3 regions of the Pseudoalteromonas sp. JC3 genome follow, and region 2 is predicted to be linked to each of the others. Evidence: predicted binding sites of a transcription regulator. Region 2 holds the regulator's gene; each other region holds the start of a gene.

Region 1 (10,721 bases), 1.4 Mb from region 2:
TTCAAGCCACTCTTTGGTTTTTGCTTCGCCATGATGGGCAATCATAGAGGCCACTAAACCAAGGTTATAGGGATGTTTACCTGAGCGCGTACATATTTTTCCGCGGTATTGTTCATCTGCTAGCGCTTCATACGTAAGCGCATCTAACTTGCCTACACGGTCTTTTGCAGAATATATATTGCGTACACGCTTAGTAAGCGCAACCCACTGGCCTTCAGGATCTCTGAAGTTCGCTGGGATATTCTTAGTGACGGTTTCGCTGTTAATTGCTTGTGTTAGGTTTTCGTCTTCAAGTTGAATTAGCGCACTGAAGTTTGAAGTGAGTACAAGATCGGCACGGCTATGCTTGCCTTCACGCTTAACACGCTCGATTAAGCCTTTTTTTGCAAAAACCACATTGGTCTTGATACCGGTTTGCTTGGTGAAGTCATCCAAAATAGGTTGGATCAGAAAAGGTTGTCTAAACGAGTAGATATTAACTTCCTCTGCAGCCATTGCTGGTAGGCAAGTAAGCGTTGCCAGTATAGTAACAAGTGCTTTTTTCATAAAGACTCCATTAGGTAAACAATAATTATTATCAACTAATTCTACCTGTAATTGTGCCGTTTTACACCCTGAATATTTGAAACTACGCTCAAGATAAAATTAGCGTTGTAGAAAACGGGAGAATCACCTGTGAGATATATCTCACTTAGCTACCAGAAATTGAGTAAAGACATGCTGAAATAACACTCAGAATCAAGGTAACTAATTAAAAAATAAAAAGTTATTTATTATTACCAGAAAAAGACGCAAAAAAGATTGAATTTCACTGCTCCCGATTTTTTTTAGTCTGCTTATACTTAACAACATCTCAGGAAGAGAGATAGAGGATACACAGGATACGCTCAGGGCAGGATTTGCTAATGGATAAGCACCCACTTAAAGGAATATAGGGAAAAGCGAGCGAGATTGTATGTCACATGGTGTGATTACATTAAAGGGCAGGGATTAAAGGTTCATGATGAACCTAAGGATTGCTTCAGGGGAGAGGCTAAACGTTGAGGGATAACGTTACTGCATTGGATATGCAGGTGGTTAAGGATGAGGAAGGAAGGTACATTGGATGTACTGGTAAAATGTGGCTTAGGAGATGCCAATTGTTGCAATTAACAGTGCAACACCTAGCTTGAAGCAACACGTTCAGGCTACCAAGTGCCAAGGTAAAACAAGGTGATGATTGGCACTGCTATTTTGGAAAGTAGCAAACAAGGACAATTAGAACAAGGGCTTGTTCTTAGCAAGTGGATGGCAATGGATAAGACAGCGGACGTGTAAAAGGAAGATGGACACAGGGCAAGATGCCTTTATTCGCAAAACGAGAACACCAAGCGATGCCATGGAAGAGGAAAGATTCAGGACGTTGAACTACTCAACTTTGCAGGATGCATTTAGAAGATTCCGTAAGCGCGACTCAGCAATGAGTCGCGCGCTTCTTATTTTATTTTTATTCCTATCTGTCGCGTGATATTGCGCTTGTGTTGTCGAAATAAATCTCGACCGACCGTCATCTTGCTCGCCGTACTGCGTAAACAATTCAGCTTTTTGTCGAAATAAATTTCGACCTACCGTCATCAGCTTGCCATACCGCGTAAACAATGCTGTTTTTGTCGAGGTAAATCTCGACCTACCATCATCTTGCTCGCTGTAGCGCCTAAACAATTCAGCTTTTTGTCGAAATAAATTTCGACCTACAGTTTGCTGCGCTTACCTTTTAAGTAGGCATCTCTAAAATCGATAAAATGCGCGGTTAATTTATCTGCCGCATCCTGCTCGCCGCATTCGGCAAACAATACACACGCGACTTCTGCCGTACCAAGTTGATGTTCATGCGGCGCTACTCGAAGCTTGTAATCCGAGAGCTTTTCAGGGGCGATGGATAACACAGGTAAATTATCGAGGTAGGGGCTCTTTCTGAACATTTTCTTAGCTTCACGCCATGTGCCATCCAAAAAGATAAATAGTGGTGTTTTACTTTCAGTGCGAGTCACCTTAGTAATTACTCGTTCAGGCTCTACGCCCTGCTCTGGGAAAACGACTATTGGTGCATATTGCTCGTCCGAAAGAAGCGCTAATAACGCAGCGTCAGGCTCAGTTCTGTCCCAACGAAAGGCATGATTATCAGGGATCACATCGGCAATTAAGCGTCCAGTGTTAGAGGGCTTAAAGCTTTCATTATGATACATAAGCAAACACACTGCACAGTCTGCTTTGGCCATTTCGACTTTATCGCAAATACATAGAGTCGTGGCTAATAAGCAGCATTCACAACGCGCAAGCTTTGATCCCCTTGCCTTATATTCGCGTTGAGCCGCAGCGATTTGACGCTGTCTAAGCGCTAGTACTGAATTATTCACTCTGTTCCCCCTCTAAAAATGCCGGCGTATTTTAGTAAAGCGCTCGGCTGGCGTCTACGCAAACTTATGTAACATATTTACTCATGACATAAGCTTTTGTACTCTAAAGTTTTATTGGGTTTCATTAGGAGTAAAAAATGCAAGTAAAGGATTCTGCAAGACTGAGTTATCGCCTACTCACCCCACAAGATGCACAGCTACTCGCCGATCTTGATAGCGACCCTGAAGTAATGAAATACATCACAGGCGGTCAGACTAACTCACTTGAAGAAGTAAAAGCCGTATATATTCCACGTTTAACCGAGTATACGGACGAGATCAAAGGTTGGGGGCTTTGGGGCTGTTTCGAGCTGCCAAACAAGGCATTTATTGGTTGGATTTTGGTTCGCCCTGCTAACTTCTTTTCAGAACAAAGAAACGATCAGGATTTAGAACTCGGTTGGCGTTTTAAACAAGCTTCTTGGGGCAAAGGGTTTGCAACAGAGGCCGCACAACATCTTATTCCAGACCTAATAGCAGTAAATCCTACTTTGACACACTTGAGCGCTATCGCTGAAGAAGAGAACCTTGGCTCCATCAATATTATGAAAAAACTTGGGATGAGCTATGTGAAAAAAGGGCTTCACAAAGATATTTTAGGAGATATGGAAGTCGTTTATTATCATAAAGTTCTTAATTAACCGAACAAAAGCGCAACCACTTAACACCACGGTTGCGCATGCTCACTACTATTAAATGCCTTTGCGACGCAGTGGTTCGGCATACATGCTCAACACCAATTGCTTCAGCTCTTCCGGTACAGACTCTAGTTTAGAGATAAAGTCCTCTTTATCTTCTGGACTAACTTGCGCATCATCGCCTGCTGCTAGGTGATTGGTTGAATGCAGATAGTATAAATCTAAAATCTGTTTATCAATGACATTCGCCAGCTCATCTGGGTTTTCAACATCCGCAGTGATAGGGTCGCCAAATGCGATATGCACATGGCCTTTATCTGAACTAAAGCCCTCAACAATGCTAGCAATGTCTTCGCCTTGTGCTTTCACATATTGGCCAAACTGCTTTTTATGGTATAGCTCTTTAGCCTTAGCAACCGCGCATGGCTCATATTGATAGGAGATGGCAACGGGCACTATCCTGAGCTGCTTTACATATTCTGAAAAATCTAGCTTCTGTTTGCGGCCATTGAGCTGTAGCATTTTTAACAGTGCCGGATCGGTTTGATCCACTCCATCCTTCGCACGCCCCTCTTTTTGCGCAATCCAAATGGAGTTACCTTCACTTAATGAGTCAGAAATATAGGCTGAAAGCTGGGTTAATGCTTTTAGCATTTCTTTCGGCGCCTTTGCCGAGCGTTTTACAATAAAACTCTTATTAAGGCGCATAAGCTCAGTGATATAAGGTACTTGCAGTAAGTTATCACCAATAGCGATACGCACCGTGCGCATATCTTGCTGATGCAAGCCCCAGTTAACAAGTGCAGGGTCTAATACGATGTCACGGTGATTTGAAATAAATAAATACGAGGTATTCGAGTCTAATGTTTCAAGGCCAGAATAAGTCACTTTAGACGTCGTTTTATTGATTAAAATTTGCAGATAGTACGCCACTTCATCTTGTACTTGTTCAATCGTACAAAAATCTCCCCACTTCTTTTTTAGTTTCATTCTTACGAGTGGGCGTGCAATAGCAGGCCAAGCATTTAACCAAGCTGGCAGGTTATATTTGGCGATCACATCAATGAATTGATCATCACCTAGTAGACGTGCCAGTGCTGGCACTACTTCATCATCATTATACGGTCTAATGTCAGCGTATTTATCCACTCTACTTCTCAAATTGTCGGATTAACGAATACTGGAACGCATTCTATCGTGTCAAATAAACAGACGCTAAGCATTTCATGTCTGACCACCAAGGCGATATACCAAGTTGGAACATTAAATGCTTAAGCGTCATGCAATTGTAATACGGTAAAAAGTACCACAATAGTTTATCTTCTAACAACTTTACCTAATTTGAGTATAGCTAATCTTAGTAAGAGTGCTGCTAATAATGCGCCCATCGATACTGTTAACCAATGTGGTAGCACTTCGTGTTCTTCACCTATCATCGGCGTTACAACAAAACCATAAGTATTGACTAAGTAATCAGTTAAATAGCCAAAGATAAGTGCAACCCCGATGACACCGCCCAAGTAGGCAAACACGGCACGACGCCCTAACTCTTTACCAACTACCCCAATTGTGGCGATGTTAGTTGCAGGGCCTGCGAGCATAAACACCAATACTGCACCGGGTGACACACCTGCCATTAATAAACCCGCAGCGATTGGAGTTGAAGCGGTCGCACAAATATACATTGGGATACTGATAAGAATAACCACTAGCATGGCGATAATACCGTCGCCCCACTGAGATAAGAAAGACTCAGGCACAAAGGTTTGCACTAACGCTGCAAAGAATAAACCGATAAGTAGCCAAACTGCGGTGTCGGACAGTAATTGATTACAGCTGAACTTAACAGCTTCCATAATTTTGCCAAAAGCCCCTTGATTTTTAGGCTTAGGAGCTGGCTCACAACAGCTTGTCGTGGCTGATGAAGAATCGCAACAACTGGTTACGGTAGGCTCCGTAGTATCACAACAAGACATATTCGTCCCTACCATTGCTAATTGCGGGCTTGCAGGCGCACAGCAGCTTGAGCTTACTTTTGCGGTTTCCACTTTAGCGCTGGCGCAACAGCTATCATGGCTGTGATGCTTTTCAGCAGGCTTTGGCTCTGAGTGATGATTAGCGTCACAACAACCGCTAGTCGCGCTTGGTTCCTCTGAGGTATTAAGGTGCTTTAGTGGCACAGGCTTATCATCTTTCTCACTGCCAACGAGTAACCCGGCCGCAATTGCGCTAACCACAGCCGCAATTGGCCTAATTATCGCCATAAAAGGACCAAGTAGTACATAAGAAACTGAGATAGAGTCCACTCCAGTTTCAGGCGTTGAGACTAAAAATGCGGTTGTCGCACTTTTCGAGCTCCCCGCTCTTCTCAGTCCCACCGCAGCAGGAATAACGCCGCAAGAGCACAGTGGCATAGGCGCCCCAATCAGCGCTGCCTTTATCGTTGTCCAAAATCCTTCTTTTCCTAAGTGCTTTTGCAATAAATCTTTTGGAATAAATACATTAAGTAACCCAGCCAATATTAGGCCAAGCAGTAACCACGGGGCAGATACTAAAAATAGCTGCCAAAAATTTACTATCAGTTCATTCATCGATAGCCTCCAAGGCCGTTAAAATCGAGCAGCTCACTGCCGCTTCCTTACCGCCGCAGCATTGCTCTGCTAGCGTCGATAATGATTGTTCAAATTTTTGTAACTCAGCGATCCGCGCTCTCACTAAATCCCGTTTAGTGATAGTCAGCGTTTTCACTTCTTCGCAACTGTGCTGATGCTTTTCAAACTTTATCTTCAGCAAGTCTTGCACTTCTTTGAGGCTAAACCCTACTTCCTTCGCGCGAAGAATAAAGCGCATTTGCTTTTCACTTTGCTCATCAAACAACCGATACCCGCCCTCGCTCCTTGTGCAAGGGTGTAGAAGATCGTTTGCTTCATAATACCTTAACGTGTCAGTTGATACGTTAAGCCGCTTTGCCAGCTCACCAATCTTTACCACTTTACACTCCCAAGTCCTGAAGATTATCCTAGTCGACATCACAAGTATAAACCTTAGAGTTAACTCCAAAGTCAAGAAAAGGATAAAAATAATGCAAATCGTGGTATTAGACGCTAAAACCCTTGCAGGAACCGATCTTTCCCCCATTGCCAAACTAGGCACATTAACGTCTTACGACACCACACCCAGTGAGGACATCATCACACGCTGTAAAGATGCAGCAGTCATCATCACCAATAAAGTACAGTTAACTGAACAAACAATCGCGGCGTTACCGCAATTACGCCTGATTTGTGTTGCGGCCACAGGCGTCAACAACATCGATTTGGCAGCCGCAAAAGCCCATCAAATTGCGGTGGCTAATGTGGCTGGTTATTCGACCCCTTCTGTCGTGCAGCACACCTTTACTATGCTTGGTAACTTAATGACAAATATTCATCGTTACCAGCAAGACTGCCGTGCAGGGCTTTGGCAGCAAAGTGATATGTTTTGTCGCTTGGACTACAGCATCAACGAAATTGCAGGCAAAAACTTTGTGATCGTAGGCCATGGAACGTTAGGAGAAGCCGTTGCAAAAGTCGCACAAGCATTTGGAGCTCAGGTAATTGTTGCCGAACGTAGGGGCGTAACTGAGGTTAGAGCAGGACGAATGGCTTTTGAAGAAGCACTGCAGATTGCGGATATTGTATCGATTCACTGCCCGCTTACCGCTGAAACAGAAAACCTGATTTCGAGAGCTGAATTCGCTCTACTTCCAAATCATGCTTATCTTATCAACACCGCGAGAGGCGGAATAGTCAATGAGCAAGCGCTGGTGGATGCGCTAACTAACAAGCAAATAGCTGGTGCTGCTGTGGATGTCCTCACTCAAGAGCCGGCCCAAGCAAGCAACCCACTTGTTCAATACCAAGGGGAAAACTTGCTTTTAACACCGCATACGGCATGGGCAAGTAAAGAAGCCATCGAACGTTTAGTCGGCGAAATTGCCATTAATATTGAAAGTTTTGTGGCAGGCACAACGAGAAACCGAGTGGTCTAGATTATTGTTTTAGTGAGTGATATCGCTAAAAGTTAGTGAAAACCATCAACCACAAACTGATTAAAAAACAACAACAAACTGATATTTATAAACTTTATTAGTTGGCAAAGAGTTTGCAACTCTTGTGATAATTCAAGCAAAAAATAAATGGCTGTTTGCATTACTTGCTCAGCAACAAAATTAAAAAGGAAAACAACAATGAAAAAATTAATGTTAGTGGCTGCGCTTAGCTCTACTCTATTATCAGGCTGTATCGTTGCTGTATCCGACGGTGAAGTAGAACACGGTTGGGCTTCTGAATACAACTCGTCTAACTGGGAACATAAACAGCGTAAAAATCGTGAAAAGATTGCTAACCTTGAAATGGGCGCGTCTTACTCATCAGTAAAAGACATGTTTGCAACTCCTGACTTTAGCGAGTTGGTGTCAAAAGACGGCGACAACTATCAAGTGCTGTACTATGCAACCAACAGCAAACACTCAGACGGCAAAGTAACAAAAGATGAGTGCACGCCATTGGTATTCAAAAACAACCAACTGGTTGGCTTTGGCGACAACGCACTAAAGCAAATTCAGTAAGACTTTATCGCACCAAGGATGGTGAATAATGCGGATATGCTTTAGCCCCCGCATATGGCTTTATATATTTATAACACTTTAATAAAAACCGTACTTTGCTGTTTTTGTGCAACGGCAAGTGCGCTATCGGCCATTTTGATCAGCTCACCGAGCTCATTACTACAGTGATTTTCAATATGAACTGCACCAATGCTAACGCTCACATGCGCACATATGGGTGAGGCAATATGGGGGATTTTTAACGCGTTAACCGAGTCGTGCAACGCTTCTGCTATTTCATTAATTATGTCGATATTATGCTGAGTTAGCACCAACGCAAAACGGGTACCGTCAAAACGGCCAATAAATAAAGAACGTCGGGTTGCGGCTTCTTCTAGCGCTTTGGCTACCTTAAATAAGCAGTCATCACCATGCATATAGCCATAATGCTCATTAAACGTTTTAAAATAGTCCACCTCAACCAGCATTACGGTAAACCCACTGCCATCAGCTTTTGCGCTCTCTAAAGCTGATTTCATCGCTTCATCTAGATACCTGCGATTGGGCAACTCTGTTAAACCATCGATAGAGGCTAGCTTTTCTAGCAGATCATTTTTCTTTTTTATTGCTAAATGGTTTTTGATTCTGGCTTTTACAATCAAAGGGTTAAAGGGTTTAGTAATATAATCCACAGCCCCTAACTCCAAACCTCGTGCTTCATCTTTAAAGCTCACACTACCGGAGATCACGACAACGGGAATACCGTAAGTGCTCGCATCCTTTTTCAGGCACTCTAAAACAGCAAAGCCAGCGCCGTCAGCCATTAACACATCTAAAATAATAAGATCTGGTTTGCTTACTTTTAGTTCATCAATACATAACTTAGCGTCAGTGCTATGGGATAACCGATGGCCGTCACCTAATGTATTACTTAGGACCATCTTATTTATTGGGTCATCATCAATAATAAAAATGTGCTCAGCTTGCTGCATCTTATGACGCTACCTTTTTAGCTCGATAAAGCACACCACCTGTGAAAGTGCATTTGTTAACACATCCAAGTCAGTGCGATTTGTTATTGTTGTGATCGTTTTGCTTTGCGTTTCAAGGTCTTTTGCAACTTTCGCCAGTCGCTTAAAACCCAGACCAGCAGCTGCGCCCTTAATTCCGTGTGCTAACTCGAATAATGCTGAACCTTGCTCTATTTCAGCAACCTGTTCTAGGTAATCATGGCAAAGTTTAGCAAATTTATCTAACATTGTTTGCAAAAACGTTTCATTTTGCATCATTTGTGATAAAGCAAACTCATAATCGAAAAAGATTTCTTCTGTTTTATCTGACTGGAAAATATTACTTGCCAATGCCTTGCACGCCTGTGTGCTATTGATCGGCTTTACCAAATAATCATTCATACCAACGGCTGTGGCTTTCGCCCGCTCTTCTTTGCTTGCATTGGCGGTCAAGGCGATAACGGGAAGCTCAGTTTCAGACCACACGGCTCTGATCTGCTTGGTCGCTTGATAGCCATCAATATTTGGCATATGGATATCCATCAGGATGATATCGGGTTGCAGTGAGCGACAAACTTCCTCAATATGTTCGGCGCTTTGGAGCCCTACGGTAGAAATACCATTCTGCTTCAACATATTTTCAGTAATATCTAAATTTAAGTTGTTATCGTCGACCACCAAGCAAAGTGCACCGGCAACCTGCATACACACGTTGTCGACGGTTTGCGTCATATGGGCAAATTCAGCAAGCCAAGTATAAGCTGATTGGTAAAACACACTTTGATTAAGCGCAATATGGTTACTTTGCTCAGGAAACTCCCCTTCACAATGCAGTAGTAATGCGGTATTTCCAGGTAGCGTATAAGCGGGGTCAAGTGCTGCTTCTGGTGGAATAACAACAATAGACTTGTCGAGCTGAGCATGCATCCCGTGCAATCGCTCAACAGATAAAGGTTCCGCAAGACCTGCAAAATAGCTTGGTAAGCTATGTGCTTCGGTGGTGAGACAGTAAACTTCTTTGTGACTATCCACAACTGGACAAGCGCCTTTATCTAGCACCAATTCGAAGAAAAAGCAGCTTCCTTCGTTCGGGGTTGAGTTAACCGCAATATCGCCACCTAAGAGTGCAACTTCTTGCTTCACAATCGCAAGCCCCAAACCAATGCCTTCGTGACGACGTGTGAAGCTTTCATCACCTTGGGTAAATGCATCAAAAAGGTGTTCAATTTCTTGCGATTTGATCCCAACGCCAGTGTCCCAAACAGCAAACTTTATGGTTTGTTTTGCAGCTCTATCATTAGTTAACGTTACTTTCAGACCCACCTTACCATGGTTGGTATACTTTACGGCGTTACCAAGTAGGTTTACTAAGATTTGCTTTACTTTATCTTCATCACTGTAAAGGTAAGGCCAAACTTGAGGGTCGACCTGTAACTCAAACTCCAAGCCTTTTTGTATACATAAAGGCTTAATCAGTGATTCTATCGTGGTAAATACATGGCAGGTTTGAAATGTCTCGTATTGAATTGTGCCTTGATGACTTTCTACTTTGGCAAACTCTAAAATACTGTTGAGCATGGTAAGCAGCTCGTTTGCAGCCCCAGAAAGCTGCTGCAATTTTTTACTCTGAACTCGAGTCAGCGCCTCACTTTTGATCATATCCGCCAGACCTAATATGGCATTAATTGGCGTTCTAATTTCATGGCTGATATTCGCGATAAAGCGGCTTTTGGCAAGCGTTGCGCGCTCAGCATCTTGCTTCGCTAACAGCAGACCAGTGATATTTTGAATATGGATCACGTAATACTTAGGGCGCTTATTTTTATCCCAAACTAAAGAAATACTCAATTGTAACCAGCGGTGCTTACCCGACTGTGAAATCATGTGCTCAACGACTTTCTTTTGCTCTTTTAATAGCCCAGCCAAGACAGGCTTCAGCTCTTGCCAGTTTTGTTCATCAAACAAGCGTTCCAGCTGCTTTTCTCCGGTATTCTTATCAAGTGATAAGTAACGTTTGGCAGCCTTGTTCATCTCCAAAATTTTACCGCTG
Region 2 (10,721 bases):
AGCTTCGTCGGTTATATTTACTACATCATTTAAGGAAGCCTTGTGACAACGAACCCATTTATTGATTCTGCAAATCAAGTTTTTGCTACCGAACTTGCAGCAATAGAAGAAGTGCAACAGTTTGTTGATCAGCAATTTGTAAAAGCCTGTGAAATTATGTTTGGCTGTCAAGGTCGCATCATCGTGATTGGCATGGGTAAGTCCGGCCACATCGGTAACAAAATCGCAGCGACACTCGCAAGTACTGGCAGCCCCGCATTTTTTGTTCATCCAGGTGAAGCAAGTCACGGCGACTTAGGTATGATCACCAAAGATGATGTGGTACTGATGATCTCCAACTCAGGGGAAACCCAAGAGGTGATCTCAATCCTACCTGTAATTAAGCGCTTAGGGGCCCCCGTTATTTCCATGACAGGCAACCCAAGCTCTACGATGGCTCGTAATGCGACGGTTCACCTTTGTGTTAAAGTATCAAAAGAAGCCTGTCCATTAGGACTTGCACCCACGGCAAGCACCACAGCTACGCTAGTGATGGGTGATGCGCTCGCGGTTGCGCTACTTGAAGCCAGAGGCTTTACGGCTGATGATTTTGCACTTTCCCACCCTGGTGGTAGTTTGGGAAGACGTCTACTGCTAACCGTTGCTGATGTCATGCATCAAGGGGATGCAATCCCTATGGTCAATAGTCACTGCACAGTCAAAGAAGCTTTATTTGAAATGTCCGCAAAAAGTTTAGGTATGACGGCAATCGTAGATGAAAGCTCGCAATTGCAAGGTATTTTTACCGATGGTGACTTGCGCCGTATTATCGAACAAAAGGTCGATATTCACACCACCCCAATCACGCAAGTGATGACGGCTAAAAGTACGACGGCACGCGCCGATATGCTCGCAGCTGAGGTACTCAATATTATGGAAACCAAACGGATTAACGGCTTGATTGTGGTGAACGAAAACAACATTCCGGTTGGCGCCTTGAATACGCAAGATTTACTTAGAGCGGGGGTGCTGTAATGCAATTTGAAGATTTATATCAGACGATTTCAACTGAAGCTTGGGAAAAAGCAAAACAAATCAAATTATTAATTTGCGATATTGATGGCGTATTCTCAGATGGCCGTATATACCTTGGTAACAATGGTGAAGAACTGAAAGCATTTAATACCAAAGACGGGTTTGGTATTAAGGCCTTGATTGATAGTGGTATCGAAGTCGCCGTTATCACAGGTAGACATTCACAAATAGTTCAGCAACGCATGACTAGTTTAAATGTAACTTATATTTACCAAGGTCAAGAAAACAAGTTAGTGGCATATGATGAACTGAAGACTAAGCTCAATCTTAATGATGACGAAATTGCATATATTGGTGATGATGGCCCAGATCTACCCGTAATGGAACGAGTTGGTTTTGCCGTTGCCGTCAATGATGCACATCCTCTTGTTAAACATATCGCCCATTACACGACCTTGATGCCAGGTGGCTTTGGTGCCGTGAGAGAACTAACTGATCTTCTAATGCTCAGCCAAAATCACTTATTGACTTCCAAAGGATCAAGTACATGACCGTATTGCGTGTCATCTTACTCATTGTTTTCGCTTCTTTAATGGTATGGATGTGGTCGCCCATGTTTAATCCATCAGAGGCGGATCCAGCAAAAGAAGATGAACCGTTAGCTAAACCCGATTATGTTGCAACCACGCTTCAGCAAACGACCTATAGTGAAAATGGCTTATTAAACTATCAGGTAACTGCTGATAAGATGGAGTTGTATCAAGATCTTGGCTTTAGTCACTTTGAAAAGCCCATTTTCACCTTATATAACGGTGAACAGAATTGGCAAATAAGCGCATTAGAAGCAACCCTATACGAAAACAACACCTTGATATTAGAGGGCAATGTGTTGGCAAAGAATTTAACGCCTAACGCCATGATCACGGATATCAATGCCGATAATGTAAGAGTTGAAATTAAGCAAAAATTGATGAAGTCGGAACACCCTGTCGTTATCAACGGTCCTAGTCTTAGGATCACAGGTAAAGGACTGCATGCGGATCTACAAAAGCAAGTGATCGAACTCATCAACCACACAAAGACAATTTATTATGACCAGTAAAATCATTAACAAACTAGTTTTCATCGGCTTGCTTGCAAGTTCTACTCTAGCAATTGCTGCAGAACAAAATGAAGTCATTATTGATGCTGGCCGTCAGCAAGCTCAACTGCAAAGCAACATCGGTATTTTTGAACAGAATGTTGTTATTATTCATGGCAACAGAAAGATAAATGCCGATCGCCTAGAGGTCCACCGTCGCGCGGAACTTGGCATTAACAAGCAACTGCTTGTGGCAACTGGCAGCCCTGCCACTTTTAGCGAACGTCAACCCGATGGCAACTTGCTAGAAGCCAAAGCAAATGAAATCCGTTACGACGTAGCGAAGGGAACCCTAGTGATTTCTGGTGATGCTGAAATCAATCAAACTGGGCAAAAAATCAATGCTCAAGTCATCACCTATGACATTGAAAAGCAATTGATCAGCGCTGAGCGCTCAGACCAAGAAGACTCTCGAGTAAGAACCATCCTTGTTCCTGTTGATGACAAAAAAGACGCTAAAGAGAAAAAAGCGCAGGAAGAAGGTAACAATTAATGAGCGAGCTCAAAGCAACTGGTCTAGCAAAGAGTTATAAAGGTCGTCAGGTCGTCAAAAATGTTGGTTTAAGTGTTCAGGCTGGCAGTATTGTAGGCTTATTAGGACCAAATGGTGCAGGTAAAACCACTACGTTCTACATGATTGTAGGGTTAGTACCAAGCGACAAAGGCTATATTCAGATTGATGACGAAGATATCACTTTGTTACCGATGCACAGCCGTGCACGACTTGGTATTGGCTATCTACCGCAAGAGTCTTCAATCTTTAGAAAACTCACGGTCTATCAAAATTTGATGGCGATTTTAGAAACTCGAAAAGACTTATCTAAAGTTGAAAGAGAAGCTGAACTAAACGAGTTACTGGATGAGTTTAATATTCAACACATTCGCGACTCACAGGGCATGGCATTGTCGGGAGGCGAAAGAAGACGAGTCGAAATTGCTCGCGCTTTAGCCGCAAACCCTAAGTTTATCCTGTTAGATGAACCTTTTGCTGGTGTTGATCCTATTTCGGTGTTAGATATAAAGACAATCATAGAGCACCTAAAAAACCGTGGTATCGGTGTGCTTATCACCGATCATAACGTTAGAGAAACACTGGACGTATGTGAAAAGGCCTACATCGTTTCACATGGTGAGTTAATCGCTGCAGGCACGCCAGAACATGTTTTGGCAGATCAAACCGTAAGAGATGTCTACCTAGGCGAACAATTCAAGCTATAGTTAAGACGTAGTATTAATAACTGTTAAAAAGGATTGTTAGAGATACATGAGGCAATCATTACAGCTGCGCATGGGGCAGCAACTTACAATGACTCCGCAACTGCAACAAGCCATTCGCTTGCTGCAGCTTAGTACATTGGATCTGCAACAAGAAATACAAGAAGCATTAGACAGCAATCCATTGTTGGAAGTGGAAGAAGGTGATAATACTGACGGCGAAAACGCTGACCAACACAGCCAAGAAAAGAGCCGTGCTGACGACAATCAAGATTCAGCCGATGAAACGCAGGTTAGTGACTATGAGATAGACTCAGATACCGCCATGAGCAAAGACACTGTGAGCGATGACCTTGCCATGGATGTCACTTGGGACGAGTATATGAGTGCAGCGCCTGCTGCAAGCTCAGGTCCACTTCCCGATGACGATAATGTTTATCAAGGGGAAACCTCTGAATCTCTCCACGATTATCTCATGTGGCAACTCGAACTGACACCATTTAGTCCAACAGATAGAGCTATTGCGATTGCGATTATTGAAGCGGTCGACCTGTCAGGCATTCTAACACTGTCTTGCGAAGACATTTTAGAAAGCATTAATGACGAGAATAGCGAAGAGCCTATTGAGCTAGATGAAGTCGAAGCCGTACTCAAACGCATTCAGCTTTTTGACCCTGTCGGTATCGCAGCGCGTAGTTTACAAGAATGCTTATGCATTCAGCTCAACCAATTCGCCCCAGATACCCCATGGATTGCCGAAACAAAAATGATCCTGACAGAGCATATCGACTTGCTTGCCAGCCGTGACTATCGAACTTTGGCTAAGAAAACGCGCCTTAAAGAAGCCGATCTCAAAGAGGTCATGACGTTAATACATAGCCTTAACCCAAAGCCTGCGGCAAGCATTATTCATGAAGAGCCTGAATATGTGATCCCTGACGTATCGGTGAAAAAAGTAAAAGGTCGTTGGGTCGTAGAGCTAAATCCTGATGCTATGCCTAAAATAAGAGTAAATGACCATTACGCTGCGATGTCTAGAACGGCGAAATCCAGTACGGATAGTCAGTTTATTCGCTCACATTTACAAGAAGCAAAGTGGTTTATTAAAAGCTTAGAAAGCCGAAATGATACTTTATTAAAAGTTACCAATTGCATTGTGCAACAACAACAGGCATTCTTTGAACATGGCCCCGAAGCAATGCGCCCTATGGTGCTAAATGATGTTGCTGAAATGGTTGAGATGCATGAGTCCACAATTTCCCGTGTGACAACACAAAAATACATGCATACACCTCGGGGAATATTTGAGCTGAAGTATTTCTTCTCTAGCCATGTAAGTACGGAAAATGGAGGTGAGTGCTCTTCTACAGCAATTAGAGCACTTATCAAAAAGCTGATAGCTGCAGAGAATACCGCGAAGCCATTGAGTGACAGCAAAATTGCAGATATCTTAGCTGAGCAAGGAATTAAGGTAGCGAGACGTACGATTGCAAAATATCGTGAATCCCTAGCCATTCCACCGTCAAATCAGCGTAAAAGCTTGATATAAGACGTAAAACCCAAGAAGGAAAAATGCTTATGCAACTAAATCTAACTGGTCGCCATGTAGAAATTACTGACTCATTAAGAGACTATGTCACCAACAAGTTTGCGAAGCTAGAAAGGCACTTTGATCATATCAATAATGTGCATGTGATCCTTGATGTCGAGAAACTAGTACAAAAAGCAGAAGCAACATTACACGTAAACGGCGGCGAGCTATTTGCATCAACAGAGCATCAAGATATGTATGCCGCAATTGATGGCCTTATCGACAAGCTAGATCGTCAAGTTATTAAACACAAAGAGAAGCTCACTCGACACTAAGATGAAATTAAGTGAATTAGTGAACAAGGACTGCAGTAAAGCTGCGGTCCTTTTTAATAGCAAAAAACGTATTTTAGAATACATCAGCGAACTGGCTCATAGCCAAATTCCAAATACCAGTCAGCATGCTATCTTGGACGCCTTAATGGCGCGAGAGAAATTAGGCAGCACAGGGATCGGTAAAGGCATTGCCATTCCCCATGGTCGACTTGAAGGTTTGGATAAAATCCTTGCAATGGTGCTTGTCAGCGAGCAAGGGATCCAGTTTGAAGCCATAGATAAGCAGCCTGTCGATATTTTTGTCGCGTTCATCGTACCTGAAGGTGATAATCAACAACACCTGAAGACCTTAGCGGCGATTGCTGATACACTCAAAGACAAGTCTTTTTGCAAAATGCTTAGGCAAGCAAAAAGTGATGATGAGTTATATGCAGTGATCCAAGGTGAACTTGATGAGTGATGAAGAAAAAGGACTCGAGCTTATCATTATCAGTGGCCGCTCAGGCTCTGGTAAATCTGTAGCGCTTCGAGTATTGGAAGACTTAGGCTACTATTGTGTGGATAACATTCCAGTCAATTTGCTGCCGTCTTTAGTCCGCAGTGTTTCGGACAATTATAATAAAATTGCAGTCAGTATTGATGTTAGAAACTTACCTAAAGAACAGGACGAGTTTAATGACATTCTTGAATACTTACCAGGCTTTGCCAAACCTACCCTGTTTTATTTAGACAGTGACGATCAAACCCTGATAAAGCGCTTCTCAGAAACACGACGTTTGCACCCTCTTTCACTGCATAATCTTCCATTAGATGTTGCGATAAAGAAAGAACGGGAATTGTTAGACGTGCTGATCACTCGCGCCGATTTTCTCATTGATACTACAGGCCTGAGCGTTCATCAACTTGCAGAAGATATCCGCGAAAAAATCTTAGGTAAAAAAGACAAACAACTCATTATTACCTTTGAATCTTTCGGCTTTAAACACGGCATCCCAAAACAAGCGGATTACGTTTTTGATGCGCGCTTTTTACCCAACCCACATTGGGAGCCTGAGCTTAAGCCGCTAACTGGCTTAGATCAGCCAGTTAAAGACTATTTGTCGAGTCACAGCATCGTGCAAAAGTTTACTTGGCAGATCCAAACCTTCGTACAAACTTGGTTACCACACTTAGAGCGTAACAATCGCAGTTATCTAACGATCGCAATAGGATGTACAGGTGGGCAACATCGCTCGGTATACTTAGCGCAAACCATTGGTGAACGTTTTGCTAAAACCCATCCCAACGTCAAAATTCGTCACCGAGAGCAAGAGGGTTAAATGTTAGAAGATACGTTTTTAATCCAAAACAAACTCGGCCTGCACGCTCGAGCAGCGACGGTTCTTGCGCAATTAGCAACCCAATTTGATGCCGACGTGACCTTATATCAAGGAGACAAAAGTGCTGCTGCTGACAGCGTACTAGCGCTGTTGTTACTTGAAAGCAGCCAAGGGAAAGAAGTCCGAGTGGTTTGTGAAGGTCCTGATGCTCAGTATGCACTAGACGCCATTGGCGGACTGATAGAAAATAAGTTTAATGAATCCGAGTAATCGTCAGTAAAACAATAAGGCCTGATTCATTTACTCCCTGCTAATCTCCCCCTCCTCCGTAACCAAAGTGGTCTAATAAGTCTCTCATAATTAAGCGTAAACCTTGGTAGTTCCTAATAAACTGAGTTACACTGTAATACCAATTTAGGTTTCTTTCGTGCAATAAAGCTAGTTGCCGGAAAATCCTACTTTATCGTTGCGTACACCTTTAACGTGTATTAACGATAGCAACCCACCAGCAGAAACAACACGAATAAAATTCAAATTAAGAAATTGATTTCTGCGATAAAATAAATGAATAGGGTTAACTTAGTCACGTTAGCCACCATTAATATCAAAAAGGATGCCTATGCCTGAAGTATTTGAACAAGACTACACACTGGAACAACTCCAAAAGGTAACTAACGCCTTAAACAGTGGTCAGTTTGTTCAAGTTAGGCGTATGCTCGCAGAAACAGCACCTTGTGACACTGCACTGCTTTTAGAATCATCCCCTCATAAAGTTCGCTCTATGCTGTGGCAGCTTGTTGACCCAGATATCCAAGGGGATGTCTTAGAGGAACTGTCAGAGGACGTAAGACTTGGGATCATCGCCCAGATGGAGCCGGAGCTAATTGCCGCCGCTACAGAAGACATGGACGACGATGACCTTGGTGATGTCCTAAGAAGCCTGCCTGATACCGTCTACCAAGACGTTATCGGTGCGATGGATAGCCAAGATAGAGAACGTGCGACACAAGCTTTGTCCTACAAGGAACACTCTGCCGGTGCGCTAATGAGCACCGACACGGTCACTATTCGACCCGATGTTACCTTAGAAGTTGTATTTAGATATCTACGCCTTAAAGGCGAATTGCCAGACGGCACAGATGAGCTATATGTTGTCGATAAAGACAACTGTTTCTTGGGTGCCTTACCAGTCAATACCTTATTAACTAAGTCTCCTGACAGTATGGTTCGAGATTTGATGGATGAAGATAAGGAAACGATCCCTATCTCCATGGATGAGTCTGAAGTGGCGCAGCTTTTTGAGCGTCATAACTGGATCTCAGCTCCCGTCGTTGACGATAACGCCCATTTACTTGGTCGTGTCACCATTGATGACGTTGTTGACGTCATCCGTGAAGATGCCGAGCACAGTTTGTTAAGTATGGCAGGTCTTGAAGATGAAGAAGACACCTTTGCGCCAGTTCTAAAAAGTAGCCAGCGCCGCTCTATTTGGCTTGGGATTAACCTTTTAACCGCCTTGATGGCAGCGTTTGTCGCAAGCTTCTTCGAAGGTACCCTGGATATTTTACCTATTCTCGCGGTGTTAAATGGCATAGTACCAAGTATGGGTGGCGTTGCCGGTAGCCAAACGCTAACCCTAGTTATACGTGGTATTGCCCTTGGTCATATTAACCAAACTAACCAAAAGTTTTTAATGGGTAAAGAGCTGGCGATCGGCGCCTTAAACGGCGTGCTGTGGTCTGTCTTGATCGCTGGAGTTATTGCTATATGGCAGTGGGATTTTACACTCGGTGCTGTAATTGCCTTCGCAATGTTTATGAACTTAGTCGCAGCGGGTATCGCGGGTGCCAGTATTCCAATTATGTTAAAGAAAATGAATATCGATCCAGCGCTAGCTGGTAGTGTGGTACTAACAACCGTTACTGATATCGTAGGGATCTTTGCATTCCTTGGCACCGCAACTTGGTTATTAGTGTAGCAGTAACAGTGTCGAAACGGCGGGAAATGCTGGTTAAAACCAGCATTTCTTGAGCTGAGAGAGGGAGTTATTCGCCCGCTATTTGCATATTATTGAGTAGTATAGAGCCGGTTTGTACTGCGCCTCGGCATTCAATATCAGCGCCAACGCCTTCAATCCCCATAAACATATCTTTTAAATTACCAGCGATAGTAATTTCACTTACAGGATATTGAAGTTCTCCATTTTCGACCCAAAAACCAGCAGCTCCCCTAGAGTAATCACCAGTTACCGTATTAACACCTTGCCCCATAAGTTCAGTGACTAACAAACCAGTGCCCATCGACGCAAGTAGGCTGGTTAAATCGTCGTGTGTTGGTTTTACTAACCAGTTATGGATCCCACCTGCGTGACCTGTCGCTTGCATATTCATTCTACGTGCAGCATAGCTTGCCAATAAGTAAGTATTGAGCACGCCATCTGTGATAATTTCACGGTCGATGGTTTTTACACCTTCGCTATCGAAAGGACTCGAAGCAAGCCCTCTTAATAAATGTGGCTTCTCTTCAATGTTAACGCAGCGATTAAAAATTTGTGTGTCTAAAGAATCCAACAAGAAGCTAGACTTACGATATAGCGCGCCGCCACCAATACCTGACACTAAGTGCCCAAATAAGCTGTTAGCAATATCCGCTCGAAAAATAACAGGCACTTTGCGCGTTGACACCTTACGACTGCCTAATTTTGCAAGCGTTGATTGTGCCGCCTCTAAACCGACTTCTTCAGGGGATTTTAGCTCCGTGTGCACGCGAGATAACGCATATGCAGAGTCCCGTTGCATTTGCTCACCCTCTTTACCAATCACCATGGTGCTCAGGCTGTGTCTGGTACGTGGGAACCCTGCAATTAAGCCATGACTATTGCCATATACACGGATCCCTTGGTGGCTCGATAAGCTCGCGCCATCAGAATTCACGATTCGAGGATCGAATGCTAACGCAGCTTTTTCAGCAGTAATACATTGCTCAATGGCTTCATCGGGAGAAACTTGCCAAGGATGGAAAAGATCTAAATCTGCTGGTGACATCTCTAGCAAGGCTTTATCCGCCACACCATTACAGGGGTCATCCGAGGTAAATCGAGCAATATCTACGGCTTTTTCAACCACTGAGCGCAGGGCTTCAGGACTCAGATCCGCGGTTGATGCTGAGCCTTTATGATTACCCACATAAACGCTGATACCAAGACCACCATCTTGATTAAACTCAATGGTTTCAACCTCTCCCATTCGTGTACTTACAGACAGACCTGAGGTGCTAGACATCGCCGCTTCTGCCGAGGTTGCACCTAGTTTTTTAGCATGCGCTAACACATCGGCAACTGCATTTTTCACATCATCAATTTGATTATATATAGGGTGTTGTTGAGGTTGAGTCATAGATACCTTATCCACTCGCTCGTCTAACTAAAACATATTAGTTAATATGCTATCACAGCTACTAACTATTGTAGTGATCAATTGTGGTATACTCTAATGTTAGAGACCTTAATATTTACTAGTATAGACAAGACCGATGGCTAAACACGAGCAAACGACCGAAGAAGAGATTATTTACGTTTCAAAAAGCGAGCTTAAGCGCGAAGCGCTTGAGTTGCATGAACTAGGCTGCGAAATTGCAGGGCTTGGCAAGAAGCAGCGTGAGAAGTTACCTCTAACGGACGAGCTTAAAGAGGCCATGACTGTTGCGGATAGGATCCGTGCTAAAACAGATGCTTACCGTCGTCATATGAACTACATTGCCAAGACATTGCGTAGTACTCCAAATGTCGAAGAGATTCAGGCTGCGATGGATTTGATGCTAAATAAGAACAATAAAGCAGACGTATTGCTGAACAAGATTGAGCTTATTCGCGATGAAGTGATTGCCAAAGGAGATAGCAAGATTAATGAGCTATTGGATAAGTATCCTGAACTTGAGCGTCAAAAAATGCGCCAGATGGCGCGCCAAGCAAGTAAAGAAGTAAAAGCTGAGAAGCCAGGCAAAGCCTACAAAGAGCTGTTCCAGTATTTAAAAGAAGCAATTATGCCGTAACGCAGTGTTCTGGTTCTGATACAACATAAAAAGGCGCTGATGCGCCTTTTTGCTTATTACTTTTTGCTTATGAATAGTTATCGCAGGTAGTATTACGCTGTACCACCGACAGTAAT
Region 3 (10,721 bases), 1.4 Mb from region 2:
CCTTTTATCATTTCATTGGTGCTGTTGATTTCATCTGCGCCATCAACATATACCGCAAGCTCTGACACATCGTTTAGCTCGAAAACTTCAATACCAAGTGCTTTTAGCTTCTCTGTTGAAGCTTCAGAGCTTGATACTGCCCCTTTGATTTGATCCTTGATACTGCCAAGCGCATCAATAAAGTGGTTTACCGTTGAGCCTGTACCAACCCCAACAATGGTGTTTTCTTCTACATAGTTCAAAGCTGCCCATGCCGCGGCTTTTTTCATTTCATCTTGAGTCATAACGCTACACTTAGTTGTCATTGAAGTTGTATGGAGTATAACTCAATCAAAGTGTCAGCGTCATGGTCAAAAGCGCCTCAAAATGCGCTTAACTATTTGCCTGCTCAATTATTTTTTGGCCAAGTGTATAGTTGGGTTGGAGTGAGGATAGTTGGGAGCGGTACATCCCAAGCTGCTGTTGGTAAGCTCGGAACTTGCTGGCAATCATGAGCAAGGCCAACAAGTGCTGGTTTAGCTCGCTGCTCAGCGTAGTGTAACGCTAAAGTTCTATCGTAGTACCCACCGCCCATACCGAGGCGATTACCTTGCTCATCAAAAGCAACCAGAGGCATCAAAAGTAAATCCAGTGATGCAAGCGGTGCCACAGCTGAACAATCTAACTTAGGTTCCAAGATAGCATAGCGATTTGCCTTCATGGGTGAGTTTTTTTCATACTTCTGGAAGAGTAAATTTGCAGGGTTGAAGGGATGGATTACGGGTAAGAAAACCTGGTGATTTTTATCCCAAAGCGATTGAATTAAAAGGGATGTATCTAGTTCGCCATCGTTTTGAATATAGACCCCTATATTGGCATTTTTTGGGAGGTTTATTTGTTGAAAAAAATTAATGTTGAGATGTGCCGCGGCTGTCTTCTGTTGCTCTGCTGATAGCGAGTTTCTTGCGTTTCTAATCATTTTTCTCAAATCAGCACGAGTAACTTGAGATTTATTTATGTTGTTATTAGTTTTATTCATTCTAACGCGAGCCACTCAGGGAAAAACAAACTTACACCAAGCAGAATAAATAAAATAATTAATACAGCGAGCAGATAATATAGCCAAGTTTTAGATTTAGCCGGAGGGCTAGGCTCAAAGTCCAGCTCATCGAATAGCTCCTTCGTCTCCCACTCTTCGTCAGTTGTATCTTCAATTTCAGTATGAGCGGTTGGTGCTACGCGTTGCTCAAGTTCTTCTAATCGCTCTTCGATACGTATTAGACTGCTTGTGATGTAATCCAGCGCTTCAAATACGCGCTCTTGATCCGCGTTAGTTGGGGTAGCGGCTGTTTGGCTTTGTAGCTTGGCGTTGATCCCCGCGCTTGCAAGTAATTTTACCTGTTTTAGCGCTTTGGCTTTATCTGCAGGAGCAAACAAGTTCTTGCCAGCGTAAAATTGCTGGATCTTTGAGGGTGAGGTTTTCAACCTGTCTGCCATCGCGATAGCGGCGCTTTGTTGATCCTTACCGTCGGCCATGCCAACGAAGACGACTTTAAACTGCTCGTTCATGGTGCGTGCCTAAGTTGTAGAGAGATAGTATTGAGTATATCTAGATTATAGGTAACTGTAGAAGGATAAAAGGAAATTTTTACAACCCGGTGAGCATTAAGATAAGTGACCGCTTGCGCGGCCACAATGGGTTGGGAATTTAGTAAAGCGCTGACTGATCTGCTTTGGGTGTTGTTTTTAAGATAAAGTCGCGGAGATCTTCGTTCGATTTTTGTAAATCTTCATGACGCAGGTACATCATGTGCCCGGAGCGGTAACCTTTAAAGCTTAAGCGATCACGCATTTTTCCGCTCGGATCGAGTTGCCACATATTGTACTTGGCATCAAAGTAATTCGTTGCGCCATCGTAGTAGCCAGACTGGATCATCACGTTTAGGTAAGGGTTTTGTGCCATCGCTAATCGTAATTGTTCACCGACATTATTATCGCTGCTATCCCAAGGGTGAACTGAACCAAACATATTATATTTTACATCGGTTTTATAGTTGAGTTCTGTAGCGAAGTAATGATTAATCGCTGGCGTAAATGAGTGCAACCAAGAGGTCAGCTCAGGCCAATAATCAGGGCGAGAACCTGCATCTCTTTTATCAATACCAAGATAGCGTGAGTCCAACCGACCTAGGGTATAGCCACGCTCACGCAATAGCTCTTTCCAAAATGCGGCAGTAGGAATATCTAGGTTGTTTTGAGCTACAAAGCGCTCGCTTAAGCCACTATATTTAGCAACGGCCTGTGTCACACTTTGCTTTTCTTGGGCACTGATAAATGCGCCTTTGGCGAGTGCGGGAAGATACTGATCAACCGTATATTGTTCAACCTCTGCAAGTACTTCGAGTAAATCTTTATTTTGCAATTCAGAAGACAGCGCTTTGTGGTACCAAGCGGCGGCAGCGTAATACGGTAAACGGTTTGCCACTTCAACCGGACCTTCTCGTTTAATGCCGATTTCTGTAGGAGATACCAACACCACGCCATTGAGATAAAGCCACTGATTGTTTTGCATCGCGTGCGCAAGACCTGACACTCGAGTCGTGCCGTAGCTCTCACCAATCAGGTACTTAGGAGAAAGCATACGCTCATTGCGATGAATAAATGTATTGAGCCATTCGGCTAAGTACTTCACGTCCGCGTTGACGCCAAAAAACATCTTTGTTTGTTCGGCTTTACTCGGATATTTACCTTCAGCATTTTTGAGTACGCGAGAATAACCTGTGTTGACTGGGTTTACATAAACAATATCGGCAACATCTAGCACTGAATATGGGTTGTCTTTCAAGCCGTAAGGTTGCAGTGGATATCCTTCGTCATCAATTTTTAATACTCTTGGGCCAGTATAGGCAATGTGCATCCACACGGAAGCCGAGCCCGGACCACCGTTAAATGAGATCAGCAGCGGACGTTTGCTCATATCTTTGATTTTTGTGCGCTTGTAGTAGGTGTAATGCAACGTTGCAACTGCGTCGCCGTTTTCATTCCACACCGGCTGCGTGCCTGTTGTCGCGGTGTAGTTAATACGTTCACCTTTTATTTCGGCTCTATGCTCAGTTGTTATTTTATGATCTATCTCAATTGCGCGGTTGTGCTCCTCAGCTATGCTTGGTGCTGAGAGTAGGGCACAACTCATGAGCAATAGTGGTAGTAGTTTTTTCATTGCTTCCTCGGTATTGCATTAGGTATGTCTGCATTAAAGAAGTATTTCATCTGAAATTCAAAGCCGTTGAGACAAACTCAACAAAAAAAACGGCAGGTTTGAAAAATAGGCTGTTGTAACCTCGTTTATCGAAAAGTAACGAATTTGAGCCGATTTGGTTTTTTTTAGTGCAAGATTCGCGTATATTTAATACTTAATTATGTAGTAATAAAGTATTTAGCCTCGTTAAATTCTTGTTTCACTGCGCTTCTCGTTGTACTTAAGAGATCTCAATCCATGCAAAGAATTTTAATTGTTGAAGACAGTAAAGTCGTACAACAGGTATTGCGACACCTTGCTGCTCAGCATCTAGATGTCGAAATCGATTTTGCTTGGTCCCTCAAGGAAAGTAAGGACTTCTTAGCACAGCACCAATATACATTGGCGCTGGTAGATTTAACGCTGCCCGATGCGATGGACGCAGAGGTCGTGCAGCTCACGCTTAGCCACAAAATACCCACCGTGGTGTTGACCTCAAAAATAGATGAATATAGCCGCCAGCAAATGCTTGAAATGGGTGTGGTGGATTATGTGATTAAAGATAACCGCGATTCATACCTATACGCGGTCAAGTTAGCATCTAGACTATTGAGAAACCAAGGTTGCAAGGCGCTGATCGCCGATGATTCTGTGATCAGTCGCGCGGTAATGAAGCAGATGCTTGAAAAGCAATTATTTACAGTGCTTGAGGCGCAAGATGGCGAACAGGCATTGGAGATGTTGCTATCTGACCATGAAATTAAGCTACTGCTGACGGACTTTGCGATGCCGACGATGGATGGCTTTGAGTTGGTAAAATCCGTTCGTAATAGTCGTGGACGAGATGAGTTGGCGATTATTGGTCTGTCTGGCGCAGGAAGTCATGGTTTGTCAGCAAAGTTTATCAAATACGGCGCCAATGACTTTTTGGCAAAACCTTTTATGAGTGAAGAGTTTCATTGTCGTATCATGCAGACGATGGAACAGCTCAATTTGATCGCAGAAATCAAAGAATATGCGCATCGAGACTATTTAACAGGGCTTTATAACCGCCGCTATTTTTGTCAGCAAGCAGAGCGTTTAATCAAGAACAAACCGAGCCAGCATATATTGGCATTGTTAGACCTCGATCACTTTAAGTCTATTAATGATCAATATGGCCATGAAAGCGGTGATGATGTACTTAAACAAGTTGCTGATTTACTGCGTAGTGCATTTGGTCACTACATTGTCGCACGTATCGGTGGGGAAGAGTTTGCTTTGCTTATTCCAAGCTCAGATATGAAGATGGCAAAGCACATGCTAGAAGACTTTAGAGAGCGCCTTGCACAGCAAGCATTCAAAATTCCTGAGGGTAAGCATTATTGCACCATCAGTATTGGCCTCGCGGCTTGCCAATCAAAGAGTTTAAGCGAAGTAATGCGCAAGGCAGATAAGGCGCTCTACAAAGCGAAGGACAAACAACGAAATTGCGTTATCGCGCATTAGCTTTTCGTTATTTGGGTGTTTATGCACCAATTCAGTTCAGACTTAATATCAATGCACCTAGATGGTGCATTTTTTATGCGTGAAATTCCACCTCTCACTTTAATTCATTGTTAATTAAGGAATAAAAAATTTGGCATAAAGGTTGGATTACTGCATACAACAGGATCAACTGTCCTAAGGGGACTCAGCATGAAAATGATAAGTGCAATAATAAAACCATTTAAGCTTGATGAGGTACGTGAAGCGTTAGCCGATCTAGGGATTGAAGGTATGACGGTTGTTGACGTTAAAGGGTTTGGACGTCAGCGCGGTCATACCGAACTGTATCGCGGTGCAGAATATCAAGTCGATTTCATTCCAAAAATAAAAATAGAAATTGCGACATTAAGCGAAAACACCGAGCGCGTTGTGGAAACGGTTACAAAGGCTGCGTTCACTGGAAAAATTGGTGACGGAAAAATCTTTGTTTACGACTTAGACCAAGTTGTTCGGATCCGTACCGGCGAACTTGATGAAGAAGCCATTTAAGGGGAGCCGAACAATGGAAAATACAATAATAGAACTAAAATTTTCATTAAATACCTTTTACTTTTTGATCTCTGGTGTCTTAGTTATGTGGATGGCTGCCGGATTCGCTATGCTTGAAGCGGGATTAGTACGCTCAAAAAATACCACTGAAATCCTTACCAAGAACGTCGCACTGTACGCCATTGCTTGTACTATGTATCTGCTTATTGGTTACAACATCATGTATGTCGATAATGCCGAAGGTGGGGTTTTACCAAGTCTCGGTGCGCTCATTGGCAGTGCAGCTGATGATGCCGACCATGCACTGCAATCCGACTTTTTCTTCCAAGTGGTATTTGTTGCAACGGCTATGTCAATTGTCTCTGGCGCTGTTGCCGAGCGTATGAAATTGTGGGCGTTTTTAGCATTTTGTGTGGTGTTAACTGGTTTTATCTACCCGTTAGAAGGCTATTGGACGTGGGGCGGTGGTTTCTTATCTGAGCTTGGCTTTGTTGACTTTGCCGGTTCAGCCATTGTGCATGGTGCCGGTGCTGCTGCGGCACTAGCGGGTGTTCTGTTACTTGGTGCGCGCAAAGGAAAATATGGCAAAAATGGTGAGATTTACCCAATTCCTGGTTCCAACATGCCACTGGCTACACTAGGCACCTTTATTTTGTGGATGGGATGGTTTGGCTTTAACGGTGGCTCTCAACTGTTCCTTGCCGACAAAGAAAATGCCATCGCGGTCAGCCAAATCATGCTAAATACCAATGCGGCGGCGGCGGCAGGTGCGGTTGCTGCACTGTTGGTGTGTAAATTAATGTGGGGCAAGGCGGATTTAACTATGGTACTTAATGGTGCACTAGCAGGTTTAGTGACCATCACCGCTGAGCCTGCCTCTCCAACACCTGTATTAGCGCTTATTCTCGGTGCCATAGGCGGTGCATTGGTGGTGTTTAGTATCGTTGCACTAGATAAGGCAAAAATTGATGATCCTGTCGGTGCTATCTCTGTTCACGGTATATGTGGTGCGCTAGGTGTGATGATGGTGCCATTTTCAAACTCAGACGCTACTTTCCAAGGTCAGGCTGTGGGACTTATCACTATTTTAGGTTTTGTTTTCATTGCTTCTTATATTGTTTGGAGTGTATTGAAAGCGAGCATGGGGATCCGCGTTGGCGAAGAAGAAGAACTAAGCGGTATGGATCAACATGATTGCGGCGTAGATGCCTATCCCGAGTTCGTGACAGTTCGCGGACAATAATACCAATTTGGCTCTCAGTCAATATTGTAAAGTTCTCGTTGTCTAAACAAAGTGAGTCCAACAGGGCTCACTTTTCTTTATATATATTATTCTACTTTCAGCAGTTGTTAATTTAGGTTACCCTACCATCTTGCGATTCATTTTTTAGTTTTACTTGGGTCATGACGGATAAAAAGAAACGAAAACCTGCCAACAAATCAAACGTCAAAGCGAACACTTCGCGTAAAAACAATACCCAGCAAAACGGTTCTAAGATGCAAAGAGTTAAAAGCCGTGTACTGAGCACGTTGTGGTCTTTCTTTTGGAAAGGGACTATTGCGGCGATATTCCTTGTTGCAATCTATATCATCTACTTAGACGCCAAAATAAGCCGGCAGTTTGAGGGCAATAAGTGGGAACTTCCCGTTCAGGTTTATGCCAGATCGATGCAGTTTTTCCCCGATCAATTCCTTAATGAGGATGAAGTGCTGTGGGAGCTGAAGCGGCTTAACTATTCTCGTGTAAATCGTATCAGCCGTACCGGTCAATATATCGTTCAAGGTCGCACAATCACCATCCATCGTCGCGCGTTCGAATTCTACGATGGCCCAGAAGTGGCGCGTATTTTTACGCTTAATTTTGCTGGTAAAAAGCTTGCCAATATTGTTGATAATCAAGGTCGGCGCTTAGCCGGCGCTCGCTTAGAGCCGGTGCAGATTGCTCGGATCGGCAATGAATCGCGCCAAGACCGAGAGTTTGTTCCGTTCGATAAATTCCCTAATATTTTAAAAGAAACACTGCTGGTGGTAGAAGATCGAGACTTTTACGAACATCATGGTGTTTCTGCGCTGTCTATTTTGCGTGCGCTGTATGCCAACATCAAAGCGGGGCGAACTGTGCAAGGTGGCAGTACGCTTACGCAACAGCTCGCAAAGAACTTTTATCTCACCAGAGATCGCACCTTAATCCGCAAGGTGAATGAAGCATTCATCGCATTGATTTTAGATTTCCGTTATAGCAAAGATGAAATCCTTGAAGCCTATTTAAACGAAGTGTTTTTGGGACAAGCCTATAATCAAGGCGTTCATGGTATGGGGCTTGCGGCCGATTTTTATTTTGGTAAACCAGTGGACGAGCTTGAGTTTGACCAAGTCGCTATGTTAGTTGCAATGGTTAAAGGACCGTCTTTTTATAACCCAAGACGATATCCTGAGCGGGTAATGGAAAGGCGCGATTTAGTCTTAAGGTTGATGGTGGAAAATGGCCTCATCACAACCCCTGAGTATCGCGCGGCGCTCTCTAGGCCGATTGATGTACAGCCTTTAAAAGCGAGCCGTATGCAGTCTTATCCTGGATATTTGGAGTTGGTGAATCGCGAGTTAAAGAAACTGGTGCCTGATGATGACATTGTCGACTCTGGAATTCGGATTTTTACTTACCTAGATTTACAAAAGCAAACGGCGATGGAAGATGCTGTTAAAAAGGGCTTACCTTACTTAGAGCGCCGTTTCAAAACGGAAGAGCTAGAAACCGCGATGCTGTCAGTTAATGTTGAAAAAGCGGGCGTATCGGCGTTAGTTGCTGGTCGCCAGTTGAAGTTTTCAGGTTTTAATCGGGTATTAGACACCGAGCGCAATATAGGTTCACTGGTTAAACCCGCTATTTATTTGAGCGCTTTGTCGAATCCAAACTACCATTTGGGTATGCTACTTGATGACAGTCCACTCGAAGTGACTGACGGTTCAGGTAAAGTTTGGTCTCCAGAGAACTTTGATCATAAATTCAGAGGCCAAGTACCAATGTTTGAAGCGTTCAGCAATAGTATCAATATTCCAGCAGTAAACCTTGGCTTGGATGTGGGTGTGAATCGAGTCGCGCAAACTTTGAATGACCTTGGTGTTTCTAAGTCGATTCCACTTTATCCTTCTTTATTGTTGGGCGCGTTAGAGTTATCCAGTTTTGATGTTGCACAGGCGTACACCACACTTGCTGCAGATGGTAAGCAGAGCGAGTTGACTAGTGTCATGGCGATCACCGATTCACTGGGTAAGCTGGTATACGAACATCCCGTGCAAAAAAACCAAACGCTAGACAGCGATGCGGTATACATGACGAAATATGGCATGAAGCGTGTAACTAAAAAAGGCACTGCTAAACGTCTTAACCTTCACTTCCCCTCAATTCAACTTGCAGGGAAAACGGGGACTAGTAATGATTTAAGAGATAGCTGGTTTGCAGGTTTTGACCAAAATACGGTCACCGTGGCTTGGATTGGCCGTGATGATAATAAGCCAACGGGATTAACGGGCAGTCAAGGAGCGCTTGAACTTTATATTCGGTATCTCAAGCCGCTGAATCCACAAGCGATTGTTGATGAGCGTCCAAAGTCCATTCGCTGGGCCTTTATCAATCCGAAAACGGGTAAGCAGTCGCCTCCGAGTTGTGGTCCTGTATTACAGCTACCTATTAGAGAGAGTATGTTTGAACCCAGACCAGGTTGTTAGTAATTTAGGAACTTGAAAGTATTTTTGTAAACTAATCTTTAATTATTCTCTTGTTTGTCATAGTATATTTCCGTTCAGGGAACAGAAACTGAACATATAACAATTACAATGTTCAAAGGAAATATAATAATGAAGACATTTCAAAGAAATATCCTTTCTTTGGCTGTAGTTGGTGCCTTGGTTTCAGGTACCGCGATCGCAGCCGACGCCACATCTTCAGGGTTTCTATACGGTGTTGTAGAGAACACTGCGGGAGAATCAGTATCAGGCGTTACTATTGAGATACTTAATAAAGATACTGGACTGCAGCGTGTAGTTACTACAGGTAATAACGGTAGTTACCGATTCCCGTTGTTGCCAGCGGGTACCTATGATGTAACCGTTAAAAAGAATGGCCAAATATTACACCAGCAAACAGATGTAAATGTTAGAGTGGGTACACGTACAAATATTCCACTCTCTGTTACTTCTAGCAATGGTACTGAAGTGATTGAGGTTGTAGGATCTCGCATTAGTTCGATAGATGTGGCATCCAGTGAAGCGGTGACTATTGTCGACCAAGAGTTCCTTGCTCGAGTTCCTGTTTCGCGAGATATTGCCTCAGTTGCAATGTTAGCACCAGGCACGACAAAAGGTGATGAATCATTCGGTAATATCGCTTCGTTTGGTGGGTCATCAGTAGGTGAAAACAGCTACTATGTTAACGGTATGAATGTCACAAACTTCCGTAATGGTCTAGGTGGTGCAGATGTTCCGTTTGACTTTTACGATAGCTTTGAGGTGAAAACAGGTGGTTACTCTGCCGAGTTTGGTCGCTCAACGGGTGGTGTAATTAATGCCACAACACGTCGCGGTAGCAATACTTTTGAGTACGGTGGCGGGGTAGTTTTAGAGCCAAGCTCACTGCGCGAGACTAGTCCTCAGGCTTATCGTTCGGCGGAAGGTGAAGCTCTTTATGGTACGGATATTTATCACCGTGACCAAGAAGAACGAAAAGTAGGTAAAAACGAATATACACTGTACGCTGGTGGTGCGTTGATAGAAGATAAACTTTTCTTCTTTGGCCTTGCTAATTATAACGAACGTGATTCTGATTACGCAGAGGAGTCAACAAAATACGTTCGTGAATCAGGCGATTTGTTCCTTGCTCTTAAATTAGATTATTACATTACAGATGATCACATTATTGAGTTTACTGGGTGGGATAGCTCAAGTGATCTTGATAGTGTGAAATATAACTGGGATTCAAAAGCGCACAAAACGACTTCTCGTCGAGGAGACTACACTCAAAAGCGTGGTGGTAAAACTTACTCATTCAAATATACAGGTATTTTGACTGATACATTCACAATGAGCGCAATGTATGGTGTAAATGAAGCAAACTACAGTAACGTTAACGCAGGTAGTTCACCTTTTGGTGAGTATCCACGTGTATACGAGCGCTTCTCTAGTACTGATCTGGGTGATTGGGCACTAAGTACACCTAGCTTGGAAGAAGATAAACGAACAGCTTACCGCTTAGATTTTGATTGGTATGTGACGGATAATCATACTCTACGTTTTGGTATTGATAGAGAAGAGTTAGAGGCGGTTAACCAGACACAGCGTGCTGGCGGTGCTTCATATCGTTACGAAGGCTGTGCGGATATGGACGCTGTACGTGCAGGAGACCCTTCATCGTGTACGTCAGTACGTAAAGAGATATACCGCAATATCGGTGATTTTGAAACCAATAGTTCAGCCTATTATATTACTGATACGT

What was found. The regulator sigma-54, encoded in region 2, starts transcription at its own class of promoters, with help from an activator protein. The targets are predictions, from matches to a motif close to GTTGGCACGNNNNTNGNNT.
Region 1: the regulator sigma-54 is predicted to act here: its motif matches at 7,204-7,222, upstream of QSH61_RS14540 (DUF3192 domain-containing protein).
Region 3: the regulator sigma-54 is predicted to act here: its motif matches at 4,835-4,853, upstream of QSH61_RS14430 (P-II family nitrogen regulator).

Annotation. Positions count from the first base shown of each region.
Region 1 is NZ_CP127855.1:3,354,247-3,364,967, forward strand. Features, by position in the region: gene QSH61_RS14505 (Fe(3+) ABC transporter substrate-binding protein) at 1-546, opposite strand, end outside; gene QSH61_RS14510 (tRNA-uridine aminocarboxypropyltransferase) at 1,731-2,396, opposite strand; gene QSH61_RS14515 (GNAT family N-acetyltransferase) at 2,534-3,076, shown strand; gene QSH61_RS14520 (1-acyl-sn-glycerol-3-phosphate acyltransferase) at 3,128-4,222, opposite strand; gene QSH61_RS14525 (SO_0444 family Cu/Zn efflux transporter) at 4,390-5,664, opposite strand; gene zntR (Zn(2+)-responsive transcriptional regulator) at 5,657-6,064, opposite strand; gene QSH61_RS14535 (D-2-hydroxyacid dehydrogenase) at 6,156-7,103, shown strand; gene QSH61_RS14540 (DUF3192 domain-containing protein) at 7,302-7,682, shown strand; gene QSH61_RS14545 (GGDEF domain-containing response regulator) at 7,751-8,653, opposite strand; gene QSH61_RS14550 (hybrid sensor histidine kinase/response regulator) at 8,663-10,721, opposite strand, start outside.
Region 2 is NZ_CP127855.1:410,871-421,591, reverse strand. Features, by position in the region: gene QSH61_RS01770 (calcium/sodium antiporter) at 1-33, shown strand, start outside; gene QSH61_RS01765 (KpsF/GutQ family sugar-phosphate isomerase) at 43-1,014, shown strand; gene kdsC (3-deoxy-manno-octulosonate-8-phosphatase KdsC) at 1,014-1,565, shown strand; gene lptC (LPS export ABC transporter periplasmic protein LptC) at 1,562-2,116, shown strand; gene lptA (lipopolysaccharide transport periplasmic protein LptA) at 2,106-2,648, shown strand; gene lptB (LPS export ABC transporter ATP-binding protein) at 2,648-3,373, shown strand; gene QSH61_RS01740 (RNA polymerase factor sigma-54) at 3,420-4,919, shown strand; gene hpf (ribosome hibernation promoting factor) at 4,949-5,236, shown strand; gene ptsN (PTS IIA-like nitrogen regulatory protein PtsN) at 5,238-5,696, shown strand; gene rapZ (RNase adapter RapZ) at 5,689-6,555, shown strand; gene QSH61_RS01720 (HPr family phosphocarrier protein) at 6,556-6,825, shown strand; gene mgtE (magnesium transporter) at 7,175-8,533, shown strand; gene pmbA (metalloprotease PmbA) at 8,601-9,950, opposite strand; gene yjgA (ribosome biogenesis factor YjgA) at 10,087-10,605, shown strand; gene tldD (metalloprotease TldD) at 10,698-10,721, opposite strand, start outside.
Region 3 is NZ_CP127855.1:3,327,199-3,337,919, reverse strand. Features, by position in the region: gene rpiA (ribose-5-phosphate isomerase RpiA) at 1-284, opposite strand, end outside; gene QSH61_RS14450 (5-formyltetrahydrofolate cyclo-ligase) at 389-1,018, opposite strand; gene QSH61_RS14445 (hypothetical protein) at 1,015-1,548, opposite strand; gene QSH61_RS14440 (S10 family peptidase) at 1,688-3,199, opposite strand; gene QSH61_RS14435 (GGDEF domain-containing response regulator) at 3,476-4,705, shown strand; gene QSH61_RS14430 (P-II family nitrogen regulator) at 4,895-5,233, shown strand; gene QSH61_RS14425 (ammonium transporter AmtB) at 5,247-6,476, shown strand; gene mrcB (penicillin-binding protein 1B) at 6,638-8,959, shown strand; gene QSH61_RS14415 (TonB-dependent receptor) at 9,089-10,721, shown strand, end outside.